DNA from 4 places in the Lysinibacillus sp. ACHW1.5 genome. Region 2 is predicted to be linked to each of the others. Evidence: riboswitches for the same ligand, from Rfam matches in the RefSeq annotation. Region 2 holds a riboswitch; each other region holds the start of a gene.
The links. Region 2 has a riboswitch for S-adenosylmethionine ahead of L6W14_RS01875 (O-acetylhomoserine aminocarboxypropyltransferase/cysteine synthase family protein). Riboswitches for the same ligand answer to the same signal wherever they lie in the genome.
Positions count from the first base shown of each region.

Region 1 (4,625 bases), 670 kb from region 2:
ATTATTTTTTCTTAATAAAAAATGATGCAGCTCTGAAAATATATCCTCTTCTCTCACATCAATTTTCCTTTGAAATAGCAACATAATTAATCATCTCCTCGTCCCATTAATGAATGATTTCATTAATTGTTATAGGTTGTTCGTCATATTTATAATTTTCCCAACGATTGCGTGCAAGCTTGCGATATTTCGGCGAAACATTTCGATCAGCGATTAAGCGTGAAAATCCTTTTTTAGCTTCAGGAATATCATCAAGTCGAAGGCTTAATTCAGCATGTAAAAACTGAATTCTCTCTCCACCTTCTTGATTAGAGGCAAAGGATTTACTATAAAAGTCTCTCGCTGCAAAAAGATAGCGCTTTTCGGATTCTTCGTCTTTTTTTAAACGATAGAGCCAAGCGATTTTTAAAGCGAAATTCGCCATTAAAAGAGATTCTTCCATTGACGCACGGGATACTAAATAGGCGAGCTTAAAACTGATAATGGCATCATCAATTGTACGTTCCTGACAGATATCCATAGGTTTCTGGAGCTCTTTAATGTATAGTTCATCAATGAGTAGCATGAAAGGTCCGTATGTCCGTGTCATAGATTTATGGTAGGCATAGCCACAATGTGGACATACGGCAACTTCATATAGCAAAGGGTTTAGGCCATCGTAAACAGGCATGAAATCCGTTTGTTCTTCGATAATTTTATATCGATTAGGGCGAACTTTATATGTTGTAAACTGCTTTTTGCAAAATTTACAATCCACACTACTTTCATAGTAGTAAATGTTAAATGCCATAAGAATCAACTCCTTTGCGTACTCTAAAATTTTATTTCTTTTGTTCTATTTATACGTAAGATTTTATCGTTCAATGTATTTAAGATATTATCTTTTATTTTAACAATTTTGTGTTCTTTGGTATACTCCTTTAGAATTATTAAAATAAATATATTCAAAGAATTTTTATTTAAATATTATTATAAATACGCTTGTAATAGTTTTTATCGGAGGTGTAAATGGAAGTTATATAGTTTGCTTAAAGTTTGTCAAAATACTTTCACATATTTCAAGAGAGAAGAATTGTAAATTTAAATCAATTGGTTCTAAAAGACTATGATGGAGGTGCTCAAAATGAAGTGTAATATCGTGATTTTTGATGTAGACGGCACATTGATTAATTACGAGGATGGCTGTGTGGAAGAAAGTACAAAACAAGCTATTCAGCTATTGCAAGAAAAGGGAATTCATCTTGTAGCGGCTACTGGAAGACCCTTATCTATGTGCTATGAATTAAAAGCGCTGGGGATTGAAACCTTTATTACAGCAAATGGGGCCTATGTGAAACATAAGGAACTTGTCATACATAAAACTCCGATTGCCAAAGAAATTGTCTACAATATACAGGCTTTTGCACAGGAACAGCAGCATAGCCTAACATTTTTTACAGAGGAGTTATCTATGAATAGCATACAAAGTCCAGTAGCTTTAAGAGCGATGCAAGAAACTTTATCTTTACGGGATTTTCCACTTATAAATGAAAAAATTGTAGATGAAGAGGTTTTTCTCATGTGTTTATATGCGGATGAGCTGGCTGAAAAAAGATATACTAGCCAATTTTCGAATATATTTTTGCAGCGTTGGCATCCTTATATTGTGAATGTCTTACAGCAGGATGTTTCGAAGTCTATAGCTATTAAAGCGGTGCTTGATCATTTTAACATTGACCCTGAGAATGCGATTGCCTTTGGGGATGGGGATAATGATATTGATATGTTGGAGTATGTAGGAGTAGGAATTGCCATGGGAAATGGCAGTAAAGCTCTAAAAAGTGCTGCCAATTTTGTTACAAAGAAATCTACGGATGGCGGTATCAATTTTGCTTTACGTCAGCTTCAAGTCATTTAGAGCGCTGAGGCTACACTATATATAGCAGGTAGATTTTAATAAATTTTAGGTGGGATGATTTATGGCACATCACGTGCAGTCTCTAATTGAACATTACGGATATTTTGGGATTATCGTGATTCTAATTGGAGGTATTGTTGGGGTGCCACTTCCTGATGAGGTGTTTCTGACTTATGTAGGCTATAGTGTTTACCGAGAAAGTCTTGAACACATTCCTGCTTTAGTCAGTGCAATGATTGGTGCGATTGGAGGCATTACCTTAAGCTACTATATTGGTTATCGTTTTGGCTTACCGTTATTGCAGAAATATGGCCCTAAAATTCATATTACCGAGCAAAAAATTGACTTTACGAAAAAGATGTTTACAAAAATAGGACCTACCCTATTATTAATTGGCTATTTTATTCCAGGGGTACGCCATTTGACAGCTTATATTGCGGCTATTAATAATTATCCTTATAGAAAGTTTGCTCTTTTTGCCTATACAGGGGCATTTATTTGGACGTTCACATTTATATCATTAGGAAAGATGCTTGGAGAGAAATGGCGATTTGTTGGATACTATTTAACCCATTACAGTATCTATCTTATTCTTTTATTTATTATAGGGATGCTCATTGTTTATTTTTTATTTAAAAAAAGAAATGGACAAAAATAAAAGTCGGTATACGCTATACCGACTTTTATGTTATGGCAAAATAGCAAAAGATCGCACAGGGAAGCCAGATGCTTTTTCTGGCTTAGGTACGATATTGAAGATGATAGCGCCTTTCGCAGGTAGCTTGTCCAAATTAGCCATTAGCTCAATTTGATAGGTGTCTTGGTCAAGCACAAAATATTCGCCATCTAGCTTGCCATTTTTACGAAAATCAGCAGCAGAGTCCGTATCGAATGTTTCATGACCAATTGCGCTTACCTTGCGTTCTTGTAGTAAAAACTGTAAAGCTTCTAAACCCCAGCCAGGGATATGGTTATGTCCATCTGCATCCTTATTACTGAAAGCCTCTTTATCTGGCCAGCGCTTACTCCAATCTGTACGTAATGCTACAAATGTTCCTGCTTCAATTTCTCCATGCTTGTCCTCAAAATCAAGAATATCTTGAACACTTAATGAAAAATCATGGTTGCTCGCAGCCTCCTGTGATTTATCAATAACAACAAGGGGGAGAACAAGCTCTTTTAGTTCTAATTCTTCTAAGTAGCGAGTATCTCGCACAAAATGAATGGGTGGGTCGATATGTGTGCCATATTGACCAGGGAACGTGAATTGTTGAGCGAAGAAACCATCCTTATGAGAAAATAACGTTTCAAATTTAGCGTCCTCAAACATAAAAAAATGTGGAGAATTAGGGCCGAATGTATGTGTTAAATCAACCCACTGTTTCGATTTTAGTAATTGCAATGCTTGCAAAAGTTCATTAGACATCGATTTCCCTGCTTTCTGTAAAAAATAGTGGTAAATAAAAAGGAGTCCCCTAATAGAAGAGGACTCCTGCTTGAAACAACGGTAGTTCTTCTTCTCATCTTCAAGGCTGATCATTTTGCCAATTGGAATTAGCACCATACTGTTAGCTGGTTGCTGAGACTTCCTCGGGCCAATCCCTCCGTCTCTCTTGATAAGAAAAGTAATATAAGAATTTTCAGAAATAACAATACAAACACTTTAGCATAGTTTTTTATAGTTTACAAGTTCACTAGGAATTTTCACCAATTCAAATTCAAGGTGACTCCACAACAATCATTATCAATCAGACGTATTCTAAAACTGTCTGGTGTATAGTTCGTTTCAAATTTCATCGTAATGCCTGTTGATGTGATTAATTTTTCAACCTCTGTTTTATTTGAAAGTTGAGCAGCATTCATTAAATCATGTGCGAATTGTTGGGAGCTATCTATTTTATCCGTAAGTAATTGGGCTTGCTGCATCATCGCCTTTATCCGTGTTGCTGAAGCTTTTAATTTGTGTGTATCGACAGGTGGAAAAGGATTATTGGTCGGCATTGCTAAATGTTGCGAAAAGGGTCTAATGGCAAAATGATTAGCGATAGGCGATGTTGGATAATGATAGGGATGCACAAAATACGGATAAGGATTGTAATACAAGGTCATTCCTCCTATCCTATAACTGATATCCTATCTTATGTAGCCAAACTACATTCGGTGTTATTTTGCGGTGCAATGTTTGTCCTCCTCACCATTTAAAAAGGAAGCTAAAGTAAGCTTTTTTTTAGCCAAGTACATTCAAGACATCATCAATTTTTTTACTATGTGATAAAATGCCATAATTCATCCATGTTAAAAAGTCTACTTCATAGACACAGCTGCTTTTAACGGCAGCTAGATTTTTCCAAGTAGGAGTTTTTAAAATAGCACGTTCCTCATTTTCATAAATGGAATGTTGCTTATCAAATGTAATAAATAAATGATCCGCATCTAATTGCAACAATTGATCAAATGTCAGTTGTGCTTTACGTTGATTGTGCGGAATACCCCATACTAGTGAATGTGGCATTAAACCTAAGTCACGATATAAAATGGGGCCCGTATAGCCACATTCAGGACCCGCGTATAGAGTAATGCTAATGGCTGAAATACGGAGAAATGCCACACTTTGCCCATAAACTGATTTGCTAAGAATTCCTTTTGCTTGTTGTACTTTATCTTCATATTGTAGGATTACGTCTTGTATCAAGGAGGTTTTTCCTGTTAGATCTGCAATCTTAAATAA
Region 1 covers NZ_CP091777.1:4,276,525-4,281,149, reverse strand. Annotated here, with positions in the region: gene L6W14_RS21505 (hypothetical protein) at 1-84, opposite strand, end outside; gene L6W14_RS21500 (DUF2225 domain-containing protein) at 107-790, opposite strand; gene L6W14_RS21495 (Cof-type HAD-IIB family hydrolase) at 1,124-1,897, shown strand; gene L6W14_RS21490 (DedA family protein) at 1,959-2,555, shown strand; gene L6W14_RS21485 (cyclase family protein) at 2,586-3,323, opposite strand; SAM riboswitch class I at 3,415-3,520, opposite strand; gene L6W14_RS21480 (YuzC family spore coat inner layer protein) at 3,602-4,006, opposite strand; gene L6W14_RS21475 (helix-turn-helix domain-containing protein) at 4,125-4,625, opposite strand, start outside.
Region 1: linked by a shared signal. The riboswitch ahead of L6W14_RS21485 (cyclase family protein) and the one ahead of L6W14_RS01875 (O-acetylhomoserine aminocarboxypropyltransferase/cysteine synthase family protein) in region 2 are both predicted to bind S-adenosylmethionine.

Region 2 (4,625 bases):
GGATGACTGCAAAAGCTAAAATGGCTAAAGCTCGTTGTCCAGCTATAGGTAAATCACCATTATTAGGTAAAAAGGTAATAATGATAAGTAACGCGAATGCCAAGCCAATCCATAGTGGCTTTAAATTAAGTTTTGTAGCTGCTTGCTTTGGTGAAGACATATTTCCTCATCCTTTCTACGATAAAAATGACGATTATTATCCATAACATCGGCCTGTATAATGTTTTATTAAGATAAGAATATATGTATTTTATTGTAGATAAAAATCTATGTGAAAATGGTGTTTTTTACAGCAATATGAGTAGATAAAGAGAAAATACATGGTCACAAAAAATACAAAAATATCCATAAAATATTATTTCTTTTTCTTAAAGGCAGAAGTTACTTTAGGCTCTGTGCCATTGACTAATCGTTTAATATTTTCAAGATGCAGGATGATGGCTATGCCAAAAAGAAAAAGAGCTATAATGGTTGGACCAATGCCAGGAATCCATAAATAAGTTGCTGTACAAAACACGAGATAAAATTCTAGCACACCAACAATTAAATAATTTGTTGCAAAGGATAAAATAACAAATAAAATAAGTGCAAATAAACCAATCTTCCAATCAACGGCAAGTAAAATACCAATGATGGAGGCCGTTCCTTTCCCGCCGTTGAAGCCCATGTAGAATGGGAAATTATGACCTAAAATAACCCCAGCAGCCATAATATAAGTAAGCAGCCAAATCTGTTCTTCTGTTAAATGAATGGCGTCCGCTAGATAAAAATGTGCACCTATAATAGCCACAACGCCTTTCCCTATATCGATGAGGGCTACTAAAACGCCATATTTCCAGCCGAGGGAAAGAGTAGCATTAGAGGCACCAGCATTACCGTGGCCAGCCTTTTTTAAATCAACCCCCGATAAAAATTGGGCTACTTTAGAGCCGTGAATACAGCCTATTAAATAGCCAATCATAAGAAAAATGATCACGGCTTTTACCATAAAAATACTCCTCTCAAAATTTTTTCTAAAATAGTGTATGCGTTCATATTACGTATAAGAGCAGACAGAAGTTTCGGAAAAAATAAAATTTACATGTTGACAGAAAAAAACTCTATGTTTATACTGTGTAACAACGATGGAAATTGAATCTCATACTCTTATCAAGAGCGGCGGAGGGATAGGCCCTATGATGCCCGGCAACCAGTAAGCAATGAGCTTACTAAGGTGCTAATTCCTACAGATTCTTACTTGGATCTGGCAGATAAGGGGAGGAAAACTTGCAACCGCAACCCTCTTCTTAGCTGAAGAGGGTTTTTGTTTTCTACAGAAAAATCCTCCTCATCTCCGGTACCATCGTAAAAAAATAACCATTTGGAGGTACACAATGACAAATTTTAAACCAGAAACATTGCTGTTGCATGGTGGTCAAGAGCCAGACCCAGTGACGGGTTCTCGCACAGTTCCAGTCTATCGCTCAACTGCTTTTGTATTTAAAGACACTGCTCATGCGCAACGTCTTTTTGCCTTAGAGGAAGCAGGGAACATTTACACACGAATTACCAATCCAACAGTTGATGTGTTTGAAAAACGTGTGGCTTTATTGGAAGGTGGAACAGCAGCAGTAGCACTTTCATCTGGTGCAGCAGCTATCGCATTTTCCATTTTAAATCTAGCTGGAGCTGGTGATGAGATAGTAGCAGCTAGTTCTTTATATGGTGGTACGTATAATTTATTTGCTAACACATTACCAAACTATGGTATTAAAACGATTTTTGTAGATGAAACAAACCCAGAGAATTTTAATGCGGCGATTACTGATAAAACAAAAGCTGTCTTTGCAGAGGTTTATGGTAATCCAAGCTTAAAGGTTTTAGATATTGAAGCAGTAGCTAAAATTGCACATGATAATGGTCTACCATTAATTATTGACAGCACGTTCGCTTCTCCTTACGGTTCTACACCTATTGAATACGGTGCAGATGTTGTGGTTCATTCAGCAACTAAATGGATAGGAGGTCATGGCACAACTTTAGGGGGCGTTGTTGTAGACGCTGGTAAGTTTGATTGGACTAGCGGTCGATTCCCTGGTTTTACTGAACCAGATGCCTCTTACCATGGTCTACGTTATGGAATTGATACAGCTTCTGCTGCCTTTGCTACAAAGCTACGTGTACAATTATTACGTGATTTTGGTCCAACATTAAGTGCTGATGCTGCCTTTAATTTATTGCAAGGGTTAGAAACGCTTCATCTGCGTATCCCTAAACACAATGAAAATGCATTGGCAGTGGCTGAGTATTTACAAAACCACCCATCTGTGGAGTATGTAAATTATAATGGCCTAGAAGATTTTCCGACACATGGGTTAGCAAAAAAATATTTAAGAAATGGCTTCGGTTCAGTGCTTACATTTGGCATAAAGGGTGGACGAGAAGCTGGGCGAAAGCTTATTGATAGCGTGAAATTATTCTCACATGTAGCAAATGTAGGTGATGCAAAGTCATTAATTATTCATCCAGCTTCCACTACTCATCAGCAACTATCAGCAGACGAATTAGTTCAAGCTGGTGTAACCGAGTCGCTCATTCGCTTATCCATCGGTTTAGAGGCAGTAGAGGATATTATTGCTGATTTAGATCAAGCCATTACACAGGCAACAACAGCTGAACAAACAGTAGAAGCTTAAAATTTAAAACAAATGGTAGAATGTTGTGGCGTTTACGTATTTTCTCATTCGATTAGCCTCATTTGGTAATGCGTTAAACGCTGCTACATCAACCTATTACTGCACCCGTTAATTATCAGAACCTTATAAAAAATAATACCAAGTAATTATATATGTATTGTTGACTTATTTAAATCCATGTTCTATACTAGGAAATAAGTTAATGGTACGAAAATTCTTTTTAAAAAAGGTAAATGTTTTCATAAGTGCTCCCCCACTTTTGAATATATAGAAGGGTAGTTGCCTAGCCAGTGACTACTCTTCCCAAAAACTGATGATAAAGGAGTGTTTAAAATGGGTAACATCTATAGTGCGCAAAACATTGTATCCTATCTAATATATGAGCTAAATGAAGGGCATGTATTTGTCAACAATAAATCCATTCAACACCTTCTTACATCAGTCGAAAGAAAATGGCAGGAAGTTTTTGGTCATACAGCATTTCAAGAACATGTTTTTACAGAAGAAAACTTTACTGTTAAGGAAGTATTTGAGACTTATGAACAGTACGGTGTGAGCCATATCTCACTTCCTGCGACAGAGTTTTACTTGAAGTATGGTACATTTCAATTAGTGGAACGTACGTATGCAATACCAAATTTTACAGAAGAAGAGATTAGTCTTGTTCAACAAGCTTTAGCACAATATCGTTATCAATTGCTTTCAAAAGCAAGTTAAAACCCCCTCATATTTTTAAGCTCATTCTCTGCTGCTACAGGGAATGAGTTTTTTCTTTAAAAGGATTGTTATGAGTGTCTGAGCATACATATATATAATAGAAGAAAGACATTCATATATTGAAATGTAAATAGTCAATATTTGTTCAAATCTTATAGATTGATTAATAAAACGTATAATAAAGGGAATGAAACCGATTTCTTTTGCACATCTAGAGAAAACAAATGTCCTTCCTAGAAAGATTTTTCTTGTGCAAAGTGTGTATTTGCGTTACAATTTTCTTTAAGTTAAATTTTGAATTATTTGAATTTGTATGTGTCCTAACACATATAGAAATAGCGAAACTCATACAAAGAGAGTTGTTGGCTAAAGGCTGCGGTGGGTGTCAAATTGTTATGACACAACCCCATAGAGAGTTAGCTTTAATGAAACTGCGGAATGTAAGTTGGAGGGAATAATAAGAATGGCAACTATAAAGGCAGCGATTTTAGGATTTGGAACGGTAGGTCAGGGGATTTACCATATTTTAAATGAAAAACGAGAAGAGCTAAAAAATAAATTAGGTATTGAATTAGAGGTAGCGAAGATTTTAGTGACAGATGCTAGTCGTGAACGTGTCCCAGGCACAGCACATTTAATGACAACAAGTATGGATGAAGTCTTAGCAGAGCCAGGTATGCAGGTTGTGTTTGAAGCAATTGTGAACGAAGAACCTGCATACAGTTATTTAAAGCGAGCGGTGGAACATAAGTGTCATGTTATTACTGCCAATAAAGTGATGTTTGCCAAACGAGGTTTGGAGTTGCAGGATCTTGCAAAAGCTAATGGCGTTTTTGTAGGCTATGAGGCTACTACTGCTGGTGGCGTACCTGTTATAAAAACAATGAAAAATATCTTACTTGTAAATGATGTAAGTCGTATTCAAGGTGTCTTAAACGGCACATGTAATTATATTTTAACAAAAATGCGTGCACAGGGCTGGTCGTTCGAAACAGCTTTAAAAGAGGCACAAGGCTTAGGTTATGCCGAAGCAGATCCATATAATGATATATCTGGACAGGATGCATTTAAAAAATTAATGATATTAAGTGCCTTAGCTTTTGGTGAGCAGCCTGACTGGTCAGATGTAGAGGTAATTGGGATCGATAGTATCTCTGCAGAACAAGTTCATGAAGCATGTGAAAAGGGTCTACGTTACCGCCATGTAGCTGAAGTGGAAAAACTAGCTGACGG
Region 2 covers NZ_CP091777.1:391,953-396,577, forward strand. Annotated here, with positions in the region: gene L6W14_RS01865 (DASS family sodium-coupled anion symporter) at 1-160, opposite strand, end outside; gene L6W14_RS01870 (glycerol-3-phosphate acyltransferase) at 356-988, opposite strand; SAM riboswitch class I at 1,144-1,257, shown strand; gene L6W14_RS01875 (O-acetylhomoserine aminocarboxypropyltransferase/cysteine synthase family protein) at 1,374-2,675, shown strand; gene L6W14_RS01880 (hypothetical protein) at 3,009-3,392, shown strand; gene L6W14_RS01885 (homoserine dehydrogenase) at 3,856-4,625, shown strand, end outside.

Region 3 (4,625 bases), 1.3 Mb from region 2:
TGACTCTAATACTTGTCTAAAAATGGCGTTTTGCTCAATAATACTAACTTTCACTAATTCAGTTGGTTGCTCACAGTAATCCTTTACCTCTGCTATACTCCATGTTAATTGCTCATCCCCTGATAACATCTGTTTATTTTTATTTAACAGCTCTTCAAAAATAACGTTATTATTTCTTATTTCTGTTATAGAGGCCTTTAATGCAATCTGTTGGAACTTCCGTTCTGCTTTTAAGATGGCAAATATTCGTTTTAAAAACGCCCTAGCTTCTACATCACTACTTTGTAAAAAGAAGATGCCCCAATGATCCCCATCGGATAATTGAAAAAGCAAGTCTGTCTTGCGTATTTTTGATTGTAAAAACGAGGTAACTTGATCATTCACATTTTCATTTAGTTGTGTAGCATTAGCTGTTTTTAAAAAGACTGCTGTTATAGTAAGGCGTGATCTAATCACACTTTCTCGCCATATTTTAAAGTAGCGCTCTACTTCATGTTCTTGCATGATGTCATGGGTGAATTTTATATCATTCATTAGAATCACTCCATCTAGTTTTTTCTTATTATTACTTTCTATCATTTATTTCGCAAATTAACAACATTACTATAGTAATAAATGTGACTAAACAATATCTGAACATAAATAGACGTCATAAAAAATACATAGTTTCTCATCAATTTAACTACAAATAAAAAAGAGTACATAAGTCGTTAAACTTATGTACCCTTTTATAAAATTTCTAATTCTTATTTTACCGGTACTACTGCACCTTTCCACTCTTCTAAAATGAAGTCTTGGATTTCTTTAGATGTTAATACTTCTAATAATTTTTTAATTTCAGGTTTTGTTTCATCACCTGCACGTACAGCGATGATGTTAACATATGGAGATTCTTTATCTTCAAGAGAAATAGCATCTTCAATTGGGTTTAAACCGTTATCGATGGCAAAGTTAGAATTGATAAGTACTGCATCGCCTTCATCATTTTCGTACATTTGTACAAGCATTTCTGGTGCAGTATTTGCATCGAATTTAAAGTTTTTAGGATTTTCTTCAATGTCCTTTAATTCTGCTGCTGTTTTATCAATGCCTTCTTTTAATTTAATTAAGCCTTTAGCCTCTAACAATGACAGCATACGACCATGGTCAGATACTGAGTTAGAAAGTAAAATTGTTGCGCCTTCAGGCAGGTCTTCTAACGTTTTATATTTTTTAGAGTAAATTCCGATTGGTTCAATGTGAACGCCACCTGCATTAACGAAATCATAGCCATTGTCTTTAATTTGTAGCTCTAAGTAAGGAATGTGCTGGAAATAGTTTGCATCAATATCTTTTGACTCTAAATCTTGGTTTGGTAAAACATAATCTGTATATGTTTCAATTTCAAGATCAATACCTTCTTTAGCTAAGATCGGTTTTGCTTTGTCTAAAATAACTGCGTGTGGTGTATTAGAAGCACCTACTTTTAATGTTACGTTTTCTTTACTATCTGTTTGATCGCCAGATGCTGATTTTTCATCTTCTTTTTTATCTGTACCGCAAGCTGCTAATGCTAGTACAAGTATTGATAAAAATAATCCTGCTAATAACTTTTTCATTTATGACACTCCCTTTTATTTGTTTTAAATATGTTAGCGGTAAAAACCGGAATAACCTCAATTTCGTGCTAGCGTTTATCAATTTTCTCAGTAATTAAATCACCAATCCATTGAATAATAAATACGACTACTAAGATCAAAATAGTTGCCATTAATGTCACATCTTGGCGATTTCGCTGGAAGCCGTCTAAGAAAGCTAAGTTACCAAGACCACCTGCACCAATAATTCCTGCCATCGCTGTATAACCTACAAGAGCAACAGCCGTTACGGTGATACCAGAAATCAAAGCTGGTAATGATTCAGGAACCAATACTTTCCAAATAATTGTAGAAGTTTTCGCTCCCATTGAACGAGCCGCTTCAATGACACCTTTATCAATTTCACGTAACGCAATTAATACCATACGAGCATAAAACGGTGCTGCACCGATAATTAAAGCAGGTAACGCCGCATTGGCACCACGAATTGTACCTAGTAACAACTTCGTAAATGGAATTAATAAAATAATTAATACGATAAATGGAATGGAACGGAAAATATTAACGAGTGATCCCGTTAAAAAGTTAACGATTTTATTTGCCCATAACTGATTGGGACTAGTTAAAAATAGAACAATACCAATGACTAACCCAAGAATAAATGTCACAACCGTTGATATAGCTGTCATGTATAAAGTTTCATACGTAGCTTGCCACATATTTTCCCAGTCTACATTCGGAAAGAGATTAGTTAGCATTTTCAATCACCTCCGTCTGTACTTCCACTGTATTTAAATAACGAAGGGCTTCAGTGACGTTTTTCTGAGAGCCATCAATTTGCACAATCAATGTACCATATGCACCATTTTTTGTTTGTGAAATATTTCCGTGAACAATACTTACTTCTACATCAAATTGTTTCACAAGATGTGAGATGACTGGCTGTTCTGTTTTTTCACCAACAAAAATAAGTTTGACAAGTTGTCCAGTTGGATAGTTTGTTTTAATTTGTGCTACCGTATCCTGTGTTTCCTTAGTGTCTGTAATTTGAGATACAAACTTCTTAGTAATAGCCGCCTGTGGGGCTTGGAAGACTTGCAATACCTCACCACGTTCCACAATTTCGCCTGCCTCCATCACTGCTACACGATGACAAATTTTGCGAATGACATGCATTTCGTGGGTAATCAGGACGATAGTTAAGCCTAAGCGTTCATTTATATCAACGAGTAAATCAAGAATAGCATCCGTTGTTTCAGGATCGAGTGCCGATGTCGCCTCATCACATAGTAAAACCTCTGGATTATTCGCTAATGCACGTGCAATTCCTACACGCTGCTTTTGTCCACCAGAAAGCTGGGATGGATATGCCTTATCGCGCCCTTCTAAGCCTACAAGGGCAATTAATTCCTTCACACGTGCTTCACGTTGAGCCTTTGGGAAGCCTGCGATTTCTAAAGGGAATGCAATATTTTCGGCAACTGTTCTAGACCAAAGTAAATTGAAATGCTGGAAAATCATACTTACCTTTTGTCTAGCCGCTCTAAGCTTTTGCCCTTTTATCGATGAAAATTCTTGATTGTTCACCGTTACTGTTCCTGCTGTCGGTTTCTCTAAACCGTTTAATAAACGAATCATGGTACTTTTACCAGCACCACTATAGCCAATAATGCCAAAAATTTCACCTTTATTAATAGTAAGGTTGACGTCTTTGACTGCCGTTAATTCGCCATTTGCTGTTTTGTATTTCTTTGTAATATTTTGAAGCTGGATCATAGCGAATACTCCTTTTCTCATATAGAAAACCCCTTCACTCACAGACAAGTAGAAGGGGTCACGTATAATACGTTAAACCGTTCTCTCATCTTTCAAAGAAAAATCTTTGGGTGATTTGGCACCTTTTCACATTGTGATGGTTGCCGGGCTTCATAGGGCACTTCCCTCCGCCACTCTTCATAAGAGTTCGATATATTTAATGTTTTAGTAATATATTTGATACTTTACCACGCTAGTAAAGTTCAGTCAATTGATTTTTTTAACAATTCATATAAAAATGGTACGGATTGAAAAGCATAAATCTTTTCTGTCACTTTTCCGCCATCACTGATGAGTAGACATGGAACACTTTCAATTTGATGCTCATAAGCAATGTGTTCCAAAAAGTTGATATTTGCTTTACCAATTTGTAGCTGTGGCAGTAATTGTTCAATAATGGACATCATTTTAGATGCCACTGCACATGTTCCACACATCGGTGTATATAAATAAAATGCAGTTTTCTCTCCTGACTGTTTAGCCGCTTCCCACTGCTCTGTTGACCATTCTTCCATTTACTCACGCAACCTTACAAAATATATTCATTATGGATTGAAAAATGTGCTCGCAGTAAAATCATCGCTAGCACTTTTCTTGGTGTCGTTTCTACTTCCTTATATGTTGGCATTGTGCGCAGATGCTCAGCTTCTGGATAATGTCTGTCCATTAATGCACGTAGCTTATCGCCAGAAGTATCTGCATCAAAAAAAGTAAATAGCTCACAGCCCTCATAGGGATCCAGTAGTTCTTCTAATTGATGCACACCAATTGTACCATTCGTACATAGTATTGTAACATTCTCATTCAAAATAGGCTCAATTTGTAGCTTATCTGAGCGTCCTTCTACTATCAAGCATTTTCCCTCGAACATTACGCCACCTCCATTTAGAGATCCCCACTTATAAGTCATTATATAACAAAAAACGCCGGTAGTTTCCGACGTTTTTCGATTATAGCTTGTCTTATTCAGCGATCATTTCTTCGTATTGCTCTGCTGTCATTAGTTTCTCAACTTCTGATGCGTCAGCAGGCTCAACAACGATCATCCATGCTTTTTCATATGGTGATTCATTAACGAATTCTGGGCTATCTTCTAAATCTGCATTTACTTCCACTACAGTACCTGAGATTGGTGCATATAATTCAGAAACAGTTTTTACTGATTCTACGCTACCGAATGGATCATCTGTTTTGATTTCGTCGCCAACTTGTGGAAGCTCAACGAATACGATA
Region 3 covers NZ_CP091777.1:3,613,479-3,618,103, forward strand. Annotated here, with positions in the region: gene L6W14_RS18170 (response regulator) at 1-534, opposite strand, end outside; gene L6W14_RS18175 (MetQ/NlpA family ABC transporter substrate-binding protein) at 747-1,598, opposite strand; gene L6W14_RS18180 (methionine ABC transporter permease) at 1,667-2,335, opposite strand; gene L6W14_RS18185 (methionine ABC transporter ATP-binding protein) at 2,325-3,353, opposite strand; SAM riboswitch class I at 3,436-3,539, opposite strand; gene L6W14_RS18190 (thioredoxin family protein) at 3,596-3,907, opposite strand; gene L6W14_RS18195 (toprim domain-containing protein) at 3,922-4,263, opposite strand; gene gcvH (glycine cleavage system protein GcvH) at 4,355-4,625, opposite strand, start outside.
Region 3: linked by a shared signal. The riboswitch ahead of L6W14_RS18185 (methionine ABC transporter ATP-binding protein) and the one ahead of L6W14_RS01875 (O-acetylhomoserine aminocarboxypropyltransferase/cysteine synthase family protein) in region 2 are both predicted to bind S-adenosylmethionine.

Region 4 (4,625 bases), 1.9 Mb from region 2:
ACGATTGCCATAGGGACAATCATGTTTGGCATGCATTTAATTGGGGTGTTAGCCCGACCTGTCTTACCGGGCATTGAGATTGGTGATAAAGTCATGCCGCTCCTGACATTGAAGGTATTACCGCCATTTTTAGCAGGAATCGTTTTAGCTGCACCAATGGCTGCGACAATGTCTACGGTTAATGCTTTACTAATGCTTGTCAGCTCTACAGTTGTCAAAGACATCTATTTAAATTATATGAAGCCGAAAGCTAGTGATGCAGAGATAAAGCGTGCAAGCTTTATTGTAACAACAGTCATTGGCCTAGCCGTTGTCATCTTTGCACTCAATCCACCTGATTTATTAGTGTGGTTGAACTTATTTGCCTTCGGTGGACTAGAGGCTGTCTTTATTTGGACAGTCGTTTTAGGATTGTATTGGAAAAAAGCGAATAAATACGGAGCGATTGCGTCAATGATTTCAGGCATGTTGTTGTATATTATGATTGATCGGTTTTATCCTTCCGTCTTTGGTATGCATACAGTCACGATACCAATTGTCGCATCCTTCTTTATTTTTGTGATTGTCAGTTTGTCCACTAGTCATAAATTTAAAAACGAAAAGCTTATGATTTAACGCCAAAACGCCACAGATTTCAAACTCTGTGGCGTTTATTTTAATGCATCATAAAATCATAGGCATTTTTCGCAAGTAATGTCATTGTAACGACAATAAATAGCGTGCGGACAAAGCCACTTCCTTTCTTGATTGCCATCCGTGAGCCAAGCATAGCCCCACCAATTTGCGCAATGCCCATGACTAGACCATAAACATAATGAATTTGACCTAAGTAGGCAAACATACAAACACCAGCCACATTACTTGCCAAATTTAAAAACTTCGCATTACCAGCCGCCTTTAAAAAATCAAAGCCTACCAGTAAGAAGCTAAAGATTAAAAACGACCCTGTCCCAGGACCAAGAAATCCATCATAAAAACCAATAGCAAATAATAGCAGCATAAATAAAAACAAATGTTTTTTAGATAGATTTTTTACGGTAGAGACGGCACCCCAATCCTTTTTAAAGATCGTATATACCCCAACAGCCGCCAGCATAACAAGCATTAATGGCTTTAGTAATGCTGGATTAATCAGATGCACAGTCCAAGCACCACATAATGATCCGATAAATGCTAGTGGAAAATATTTGAGGACAGAGCGAATGTCCAGCTGGCCAGAACGATAGAAAGAAATAGAGGAAGTGAGCGAGCCCATAGCTCCTGCTAGTTTGTTCGTGGCAACCGCAGCAGCTGGATTGAGCCCAACAAATAGTAAGGCTGGTAGTGAAATTAAACCGCCCCCTCCCACTACTGAGTCAACAAAAGCCGCCAGAAATCCAAAAGAAATTAATAGTATGAGAATATGTACATCGATTTCAAACAACATATGACACCTCTTTATAATTAGTTACTACTGAAATAGTAACTAAATTTATTTGCGCTGTAAACCCATTTTTCCATTGGCAAATCTTCACATTGGTAGCCTATAATAAAGATAATGGAGGGATTACATGGAGGAATTAATCACCCAGCTGAAAGAAATGGGTTTTACAGAATATGAAGCAAAGGCCTATACGGCACTTGTTCAGCAAAGTCATGTCAGTGCCTATCAGGTAAGTAAAAATTCTGGCATACCACGTGCAAGAGTGTATGATATTTTAAATATCCTTGTAGAAAAGGGCATCGTGTTAAAAGAAGAGACCGCAGAACAAACGACCTATTCGGCAATGCCTGTGTCTGTGTTCTTACAGCAAATGCAACAGCGCTGGGAGTCGAATTTTACGTCTATAAGCGGGAAATTAGAGAAATTAGAGGAAAAAGTACAGGAAGCAGAGCCTAAAGTGGTCATGCTGAAGGGCAAGGAATCCATTATCAACTATTGTCAGTCACTTCTAAAGAAGGCGAAGAAAAAAGTGATGCTGTCGATGTGGGAAGATATGTATGATGCCTTACGTGAAGATTTGCAAGAGGTGGCGCTGCATGTTCCTGTTCATGGCATTACGTTGTATGTAGGAGAGCATCTCGCCTCAATTGACCAGCATAGAGCCACACATTATACAAAAAAAGCGTCTACACCGCATTGGTTTATCTTATCGATAGATGGTCAGGAAATGATTTATGGTCATTCTCCATCTACCCAAGAGACGGCCTTTATCACCAATGATCCGGTTCATATTTATTTGTTAGAGGATTATATATGGCATGATGTGCTCATCAATCGGTTAGTAAAACGTGATGATCAGGAGTTAGAAGATTGGATTGCTAAGGAGCGTAAAGCTTTTTTCTTAGAATAGTCGTATAAGGAAGGGGAGTTACTTGAAAAAATTCGTGTTGCTAGGTTTAATAAGCCTACTAATGCTAGGAGCCTGTAATGCTACACCACCTACCGATCCACCAACGATTAATGAGCTAACGGTTGTCCCAGATAATGTCCAAAAAAATATCGTTTCTAATGACAGAATACAACTATTGCATGAAAAGGATGCTCCATATTACCTTGTTTATTATTCAAAAGGGAATGTATTGGCAAGTATTACAGCTGAGGGAAATAGGCTTATTATCCAGTTAGAGGAAGGCAGCGAGCAAAGGAAAGAGGCTCAACCCTATGTTTTTAAAGTCACCGTCAAGAATCCTGAGCTGGATACCATTGAGTTGCGAATAAACGGTCAGAGTACGCCCATTGATCGTATGACCATTATGTGATAAAAGAAAACGAAATCCCTTTAGATGAGATTTCGGTTTCTTTACGTGATATCTAATAAAAGACTTTGTCTACGTTATATTTAGAGCGGAAAGTATTAATCGCATATGTTTCGTAAATTTCACGTTCCATTGGATCTTCTACTTCATAGACTTCAATTTTGAACACTTCATCACGATGGTTTTTCATCGGAGATACATTATCCTCGAAATGTTTTTTAATACGTTGACGAATTTTACGTGCTTTCCCAACAAACAATAGCTCATTCTTGTCATTATAGAATAAGAAAATGCCACCTTTATCACGTGTGATTTTATGGAAGTCAATAAAACCGAAGTAAGGTGTGATTGGCACATCACCTGGTTTTAAATCTTGTTCACGTTGACGGATTACTAGATCTGGTTTTGGAAATTCAATTTTAATCAAACTATTCACGTTCCTCTCTCTTACTAAAAGTATATGGTAACATAATTACGGCATGTTTACCATAAATTTTAAATGTAGAAACACCACAGATAGCAAGCTTAGTGTACATCAAATGAGCAAGGAACATGCACATGAATCACAAAATATTCGATGAATTATTGATATTCTAACTAGTTCGTGTTACAATTCAAGATAATTAAATAATCTTATCAAGAGAAGCTGAGGGATTTGGCCCGATGACGCTTCAGCAACCTCTAACAATTGTTAGAAAGGTGCTAATTCCAGCAAAGGATTTTTTCCTTTGAGAGATAAGAGTGGACGTGAAAAAAATCCTTCTCATTCTATCTCGTATGGAATGAGGAGGATTTTTTAATTTCGTTGCAATGTACGCAAGTTAGGTTTGCTAAAAGAGAGTGATTATAGAGAGGGGAAAGCAAGATGCCAATTAATATTCCGAAAAATTTACCAGCTGGAGAACATTTACGTGAGGAAAAAATCTTCGTCATGGAAGAAGATCGTGCGAAAACACAGCAAATCCGTCCATTAAATATATTAATATTAAATCTAATGCCAGAAAAAGAAAAAACTGAGCTCCAATTATTACGTTTATTGGGGAATACACCATTACAGGTGAATATTACCTTTTTGAATACAGCCACTCACGAGTCTAAAAATGTGAGTAAATCCCATTTGCAGCTTTTCTACACAACGTTCAATCAGATTCGACACCGACGCTACGATGGTATGATTATAACTGGTGCACCAGTAGAAAAAATGGCTTTTGAAGAGGTCAACTATTGGCAGGAAATTTCAGAAATTATGGATTGGTCTAAAAAGAATGTGACATCCGTGCTACATATATGTTGGGGGGCACAGGCTGCATTGTATCATCATTATGGCATTGGGAAGGTTGAGCTTTCTACTAAATGCTCAGGCGTCTATTCCCATGTGATTACAGATTTAACTGTAGATTTGGTACGTGGCTTTAGTGATTTATTTACTGCGCCCCATTCACGCTATACATCTGTTTCGATTGACGAGGTTCGCAATCATCCAGATCTACGATTATTATCCTATTCAGAGGATGCTGGGGTATTTATTGTACAATCAAAAGATAATAAAAATATTATGATTACGGGCCATCTAGAGTATGATGCGACAACGCTAGCCGATGAGTACAGTCGCGATGTGGCGAAGGGCATAGATATCGCCGTTCCTGTGAACTACTTCCCGAATGACGATCCTACACAAGTGCCAATGAATACATGGCGTGCCCATACGCATCTATTATTCTCTAACTGGTTGAACTACTATGTTTACCAAGAAACACCATATGAATGGGATTTTGTAGATGAAATCGAATATCATATTTAATTAATAAAAAGTCTAATTTCTTTTCTAGCTTAGAAGAAATTAGACTTTTTGATTGTCATTTTCTGTTTCCTGCTGAGGTGTTTCG
Region 4 covers NZ_CP091777.1:2,331,470-2,336,094, reverse strand. Annotated here, with positions in the region: gene panF (sodium/pantothenate symporter) at 1-615, shown strand, start outside; gene L6W14_RS11525 (TSUP family transporter) at 656-1,426, opposite strand; gene L6W14_RS11520 (TrmB family transcriptional regulator) at 1,551-2,333, shown strand; gene L6W14_RS11515 (hypothetical protein) at 2,356-2,742, shown strand; gene L6W14_RS11510 (nucleotide excision repair endonuclease) at 2,795-3,166, opposite strand; SAM riboswitch class I at 3,370-3,481, shown strand; gene metA (homoserine O-acetyltransferase MetA) at 3,605-4,540, shown strand; gene L6W14_RS11500 (GerAB/ArcD/ProY family transporter) at 4,580-4,625, opposite strand, start outside.
Region 4: linked by a shared signal. The riboswitch ahead of metA (homoserine O-acetyltransferase MetA) and the one ahead of L6W14_RS01875 (O-acetylhomoserine aminocarboxypropyltransferase/cysteine synthase family protein) in region 2 are both predicted to bind S-adenosylmethionine.